One region of the Rahnella sp. PCH160 genome, then DNA from elsewhere that is predicted to be linked to it. Evidence: predicted binding sites of a transcription regulator. Region 1 holds the regulator's gene; the other holds the start of a gene.
The links. The regulator LexA, encoded in region 1, represses DNA repair genes until DNA is damaged. The targets are predictions, from matches to a motif close to TNCTGTATGTACATACAGNA.
Positions count from the first base shown of each region.

Region 2: ACM5QY_RS12120 (DNA translocase FtsK 4TM domain-containing protein) is a predicted target of LexA. The motif match lies at 1,396-1,415, and genes of this name have one in related genera.

Region 1 is NZ_JBLOGT010000001.1:1,344,034-1,347,454, forward strand. Features, by position in the region: gene plsB (glycerol-3-phosphate 1-O-acyltransferase PlsB) at 1-390, opposite strand, end outside; gene ACM5QY_RS06175 (diacylglycerol kinase) at 529-897, shown strand; gene lexA (transcriptional repressor LexA) at 1,017-1,625, shown strand; gene ACM5QY_RS06185 (CsbD family protein) at 1,967-2,176, shown strand; gene zur (zinc uptake transcriptional repressor Zur) at 2,345-2,854, opposite strand; gene dusA (tRNA dihydrouridine(20/20a) synthase DusA) at 3,135-3,421, shown strand, end outside.
Region 2 is NZ_JBLOGT010000001.1:2,618,967-2,622,387, forward strand. Features, by position in the region: gene trxB (thioredoxin-disulfide reductase) at 1-144, opposite strand, end outside; gene lrp (leucine-responsive transcriptional regulator Lrp) at 865-1,359, shown strand; gene ACM5QY_RS12120 (DNA translocase FtsK 4TM domain-containing protein) at 1,483-3,421, shown strand, end outside.

The DNA.
Region 1 (3,421 bases):
GCCAAACATCACCGACACGGGCAGCATCTGAATGTCCAGATCCGGGTTATTGCGGTGCAAATCCAGATAATCGTGGAACAGCTTTACCGATTCCTGCTTTGGCGTGTAATAGGAGAAAACACGCGGGCCTTCGGCAATAAACACGTGGCTCGGCAGCAGCGTTCCGTCGATTTCCAGCGGGATAAGGGGATCGGGCAGATTTTCGGCCAGACATTGCGCGCGCAATGTCAGCAAATCGGCTTTGGAGTTATAAGGCAATACGTACAGAATTGGCCGGGTCGGGTCTAAGTGCAACTCGGTAACCGGATCTGAAGGTATGACCTTGCTCTTTACCAGCAATGAAAGCGGTAAATTCAATAATGTGTAATAAAGTCTACGCCAACCTGACATAAAAACGTGAAGCCTCTTGTTAGCCATTTCGCCGCAAGGATACCAGAAAGATCAGAGGAGATCTGTGGTGATGAGATACCATTAAACCGCTAAAATGCGCAAAACCCGCAGGACAATATCTCAAGGAGCAGTAACAGAATGGCGAACCAAGTCACCGGATTTACCCGCATCTATAAAGCCGCAGGTTATTCCTGGAAAGGCCTGAAGGCCGCATGGCAAAATGAAGCCGCTTTTCGGCAGGAAGCCAGTGTTGCTATCCCGCTCATTTTATTATCTTTCTGGCTGGATGTGAGCAGTATAGAACGCATCCTGCTGATCGGCTCCGTTGTGCTGGTGTGTGTGACCGAACTGCTTAACAGTGCCATAGAATCGGCGATTGACCGTATCGGGCCGGAGTTTCACGTGCTGTCAGGGCGCGCCAAAGATATTGGCTCCGCTGCCGTACTTCTGACCATCATATTGGCGATTTTTGTCTGGGTCAGCATCTTTTGGCCGCGATGGTTCTGATTTGGAATCTGCATTCCAGGAATTGCCGTTATGCCCTGTTTTTATTCAATCTTAGGTTTTCATTGGCCGTTTAGCTGTATATACTCACAGCTAGACTGTATAAACAACCAGGGGGCGGAATGAAAGCTTTAACGACCAGACAACAAGAGGTCTACGACCTTATTCGCGATCATATCTCCACCACCGGTATGCCACCGACCCGCGCAGAGATTGCATCCCGTCTCGGGTTCCGTTCCCCGAATGCGGCGGAAGAACACCTGAAAGCGCTGGCGCGTAAAGGCGTTATCGAGATCGTTTCCGGTGCGTCGCGCGGTATTCGTTTGCTGATGGAAGAAGAAGAAGGTTTACCGCTGATTGGCCGCGTTGCCGCCGGTGAACCGCTGCTGGCTCAGCAGCACATCGAAGGCCATTACCAGGTCGATCCGGCCATGTTTAAACCGAGTGCGGATTTCCTGCTGCGCGTCAGCGGGATGTCGATGCGTGATATCGGTATTCTGGATGGCGATCTGCTGGCAGTACACAAAACGCAGGATGTCCGAAATGGTCAGGTTGTCGTTGCGCGTATTGATGATGAAGTCACGGTTAAACGCCTGAAGAAACAGGGCAGTATCGTTCAGTTGTTGCCTGAGAACAGCGAATTTCAACCGATTGTGGTTGATTTGCGCGAACAGAATTTCAGCATTGAAGGTCTGGCAGTGGGCGTTATTCGTAACGGCAACTGGATCTAATCTGCGTTCAATCTTTACGTTACAGGTGCGTTAGCCGCCTCTGACGCACCTGTAAGTTCCAGCATCGCCCCGTTCGGGGCGGTGTCGTTTTATGCCCTTTCCTGAAATTTTCCCGAGAAAACCCTTTGCCTTCTGCACTGTCTGCTCACTAAATTACCGGCCTTATTCAGTAAGATAGATTCTGTCTTCACGTTATTTCCTGCTTTGGATTAATCCTAATAGTGGCTTTTATCCCTGCTTTAGGAAGATTAATTGGCATTCTCTACTAAGCTTTGAAGTGTTAAGTACGGGCTGCACACCGAATGCGCAGTTCCACAACCCAAGGTAACAGGAGATATTTTATGAATAAGGACCAAGCCGACGGTAACTGGAAGCAGTTGAAAGGCAAAGTGAAAGAACAGTGGGGCAAGCTGACTGACGACGACCTGACAGTGCTTGAAGGTAAACGTGATCAACTGGTGGGTAAGATTCAGGAGCGTTATGGCTATCAGAAGGATCAGGCCGAGAAAGAGCTCAAGGAATGGGAATCGAAAAACAAACATCACTGGTAACACGCGACTCCCCCTCGCGTATCAGTGACGTATCCTGAGAATTATTGCTCCTACCCGGAACGCATTCAGGATACGGGTACAAGGATGTACCCAACCTTTCAGTTCTGCTGCTGTAAACCCGTCCGCTTCAATTTCTTACGAAACTCCAGCTAATATAAATCTGTTTTCTCAGCGTTTTTTTACCACGATGCTGTGGTCATGTTCGCAATGGTCGTGGCTGTCGCAGGTTTCAACGACTTTGCATTCCGCACACAAGCCATGCGCTTCAACAACTGAATGACGCAGCTCAAACCCTGATTCTATCGCCAGTTTCGCCAGACGTTCTTCGATGCCGTCAGTGGTTTTCTCCGTGACCAGCCCGCAGCGGTCGCAGATAAACAGCGCGGACGTATGGCTCGGCTCTTCGAAATGATGGCAGAGAACATAGCTGTTAGCCGATTCAACCCGATGAATAAACCCTTGTTCCAGCAGGAAATCCAGCGCCCGGTAAACCGTTGGCGGCTTGGCTTGCGGCTCGCTGACGCGCAGCAGATCCAGCAAATCATAGGCGCTGATGGCACCGGGTTGTTGCGCCATCAGTCGCAAAACTTCCAGCCGCTGTGGCGTAAGACGAACATTGCGCTGCTGGCAAAGTTCTTCAGCTTGTGAAAGTAATTTTTCCGGATTATTCAGGGTCATAGCAACATTCTCTGAGCGCAGATTGGGATGAATAGGCCACATCATGCAGCCATTCTTAATTTTATCATGCTTCAGCCAGATCGACGAATTATGCGCCGTTCAGTTGTGAGGGCGCGCGGGAGAGTTAGCCCGTTAAACCGCGCAAGATGCCGAATCTTTGTTCTGTGGTATAATCAGCGATTACCTTCTCTCTGGCCATCGTGCCGGTGGGAGCGCCACGAACCCCTCAGCGAATGTCAGGCCGATGTCAGAAACTCAACACGCAATGCCCCATAACGCCATGTCCTTAACCCAGCCTTTTTCCGCTCAGCGTTTTTCCGTTGCGCCGATGCTCGACTGGACCGACCGTCACTGTCGCCATTTCCACCGCCTGATGACCGGCCAGACCTTGCTGTACACCGAAATGGTCACCACCGGCGCGATCATTCATGGCAAAGGCGATTATCTGGGCTTTGGCAATGAAGAACATCCGGTGTCTTTGCAGCTGGGCGGCAGCAATCCGGCCGATCTGGCGCATTGCGCGAAGCTGGCCGAAGAACGCGGCTATGACGAGATCAACCTGAACGT
Region 2 (3,421 bases), 1.3 Mb from region 1:
CGTGGTAGTGGTTAGCTGACCGCCTTTTTCCACACCGGTGATTAAAACCGGGTTCAGGTTAGCGCGTGCTGCATAAACCGCAGCGGTATAACCCGCCGGGCCGGAGCCCAGAATCAATAATTTACTGTGTTTAACCGTACTCATGCGTAATTCATCTCCGCGATGGCGACTAGCGATAAACCGATTGTAGGGAAAATAGCGCGTTAAAAAAAGTAAACTCAGATGTTGTTAACGATTTGTCTGATAGTTTTTACTGCTCAACCCGCGTAGAAAGGATTTTGCCGTCGGTAACTGTTTGATGGGTAGGGTAAAAAACCAGCGTAAAAGTATTAACGCGTTGGTGTGTTGTTTACCAGTACGCGGCCTTTTGGATACAAATCACGGCAGTTTATGTGGATTTGACAGAAATAAGGTGTGAACTGAATTGTTATTGTTCAAAGATAAAACACAGCTAAAAAGGGGGCGCTGGCTTTTCAATCTGGCACGTTCTTCTGATTTTGCTTCTTTTACTTTGACAATCCGCTGTGCATTTGCGAAAACATCAGGGTAAGAAGAAATTAACTGCCTGTCTGTGACTTGAAATTATGCGATTGGCTGCTACCGGATCCGTTCTGGTCTTGCTTTTTGGCTTTTGGTTACAGCAGGGTTTAGTGAATCAGGTTGGCTGTTTACAACCTATTAATTTCGCAAGGTTATTTCTTTTGAGTATCCGCTTGTATGGCCGTGTTCCTTTTGACAGGGGATCAACACAGCTTTTGGATGCGTAAACCTTAACAATCGGGTCTTCGCTTGGGACAACCCTTAGACATTGAAGTTGGCTGGGGTATGGCAGGTACAGGGAAGGACAGCAGAGAGACAATAATAATGGTAGACAACAAAAAACGTCCGGGAAAAGATCTCGACCGTATTGACCGTAACATCCTCAACGAACTGCAAAAGGATGGCCGGATTTCAAACGTCGAGCTTTCCAAACGTGTGGGATTATCTCCAACGCCATGTCTGGAGCGCGTTCGTCGTCTGGAACGTCAGGGCTTCATTAATGGTTATACCGCACTGCTCAACCCGCATTATCTGGATGCTTCGTTGCTGGTATTTGTTGAGATCACTCTCAACCGTGGCGCGCCAGATGTGTTTGAACAGTTCAATGCGGCAGTGCAAAAACTCGAAGATATTCAGGAGTGTCATCTGGTTTCTGGGGATTTCGACTACCTGTTGAAAACCCGCGTACCTGATATGTCGGCTTACCGTAAGTTGTTAGGTGAGACTTTGCTTCGTCTGCCGGGTGTTAACGACACCCGTACCTATGTGGTAATGGAAGAAGTGAAGCAGACAAATCGCCTGGTCATTAAGACCCGGTAATTGTTCAGGTGCAAAACCTTGCATTTTTAGCTACACTCCTGTGTATCTATACAGCTATGGCGCCGGGGTCAACTCTCGGCGCTGTTGCTTTTTCTCAGTTCACAGGAACCTGGAGAGCCTTTCTTGAGCCAGGAATATACAGAAGATAAAGACGTTACCTTGAAAAAACTGAGCAATGGCCGCCGCATTCTGGAGGCTTTGCTGGTTGTGGTCGCGATTTTTGCTGCTTACTTGATGGCAGCACTGGTGAGTTTTAACCCCTCTGATCCAAGCTGGTCGCAGACCGCGTGGCATGGGCCTATTCATAACTGGGGCGGTGGTGTGGGTGCCTGGATGGCCGACACGCTGTTCTTCATCTTTGGCGTATTTGGTTACGCGATCCCCCCTATTATCCTGTGTCTTTGCTGGGCGGCTTTCCGTCAGCGCGATAATCAGGATTTCGTCGATTATTTTGCTCTGTCGCTGCGTCTCATTGGTACGCTGGCGCTGATCGTCACGTCTTGTGGTCTGGCATCCGTCAACGTGGATGACCTCTACTACTTCGCTTCGGGCGGTGTGATCGGCAGTTTGCTAAGCACGGCGATGACACCGTACTTCAATAACGTCGGGGCGACGCTGGTTCTGCTTTGCGTCTGGGCTGCCGGGCTGACGCTGTTCACCGGCTGGTCATGGCTGACGATCGCCGAAAAAATCGGCGGCGCTATTCTTGGCGTGACCAATATTGTGACAAACCGTTCACGTCGTGATGATGATTATGATTACGACGAGCAGGACGATGCGTTACTGGAAGAAAACGATGAAAAGCCGGCAGCGAAAGTGGTGCCCGCCGCCGTTGCTGCTACAGCGGCCGCTGTGCCTGCTACTGCTGCCGCTTCTGAGGTCGATGAAGATGACGTTCTTTTCTCTGCGCCTTCCGTGACAGACCCGGCAGGGCAAGCGCCTCAGGTTACGCCTGTGGTTGCACCCGAACCGGTTGCAGCGGCAGAAACGGTGAACCCTTACGCCGCAGAACCGCCAGTGGCAGACATCGCTCCGCCACCACAAGCGCCTCAGTCTGCCGCTCCGCCGTTATATAATTTCGAAATTCCGGAAGAAACACCGGTGCCGCGTCACCCGCAACCGGTACAGCAGTCACCTTCTCCGGCACCGGTTCAGCGCCGCGATGACGATGGCCCGAGCATGGGCAACTGGCAGACTGCGGTTGAGCACTCGCGCTCTCCGTTTGATTTCAGCTCAGCAGCACCTGATGCCGCCCAGATTGCCAGCGTCGCGGCCACCGCAGCGCTGGCTACCGGCCTGGCGCAGGCAGGGCAGTCTGCGGCAACGTCTGTCGGCAATACATTTATGCCAGCGTTCAGCGCCGTGAGTGATGAAAATCCTCAGATGAAAAAAGGTTTTGGACCGGAACTGCCGCGTCCAAATCCGGTGCGTATCCCTACGCGCCGCGAACTGGCTTCTTACGGCATTAAATTGCCGTCGCAGCGCATGGCCGAACAGCAGGAACATGCACAGGCGGCCGCGCAAAAAAATGTCGATCAACCTGACTGGCATAACGATCCACTGGCTCAGGCCGATGAGCAAGCCCGGCAGGAAGCGGTGTTACAGGAAGCTTTTGCTGCTCAACAGCAGGAACGCTACGGTGATTCAGTCACTGAAGTTGCACCTGACGACGAAGCGGCATTGCAGGAAGCAGAACTACGTAATGCTTTTGCTGCGCGTGAAAATGCCCGTTATGAGCAGGACGTCGAACCGCAAAGTGGCGTGGTTCAGCACCATCACTCCCAGAATCTGCCACCGGATGCTGCAAACACCGTTGCGGATGATTTTGCTGCGGCTGCGATGAAACTGAGCCAGCACGATGCGTTCAGCTTCTCGCCAATGGCGGATCTGGTCGATGACACACCGTCAGAACCATTATTCACGTTGTCCGCTCAGGCAGAGGAAGAACCGCAGCCCACTACCTTTGCACAGCAAGCGCCTTATCAGCGTCAGGCTACTTCAGAGCCTGTGCAACATGCGCAGGAATATGAAGCGCCACGTCAGTCATCTCCGTCGCCTCAGC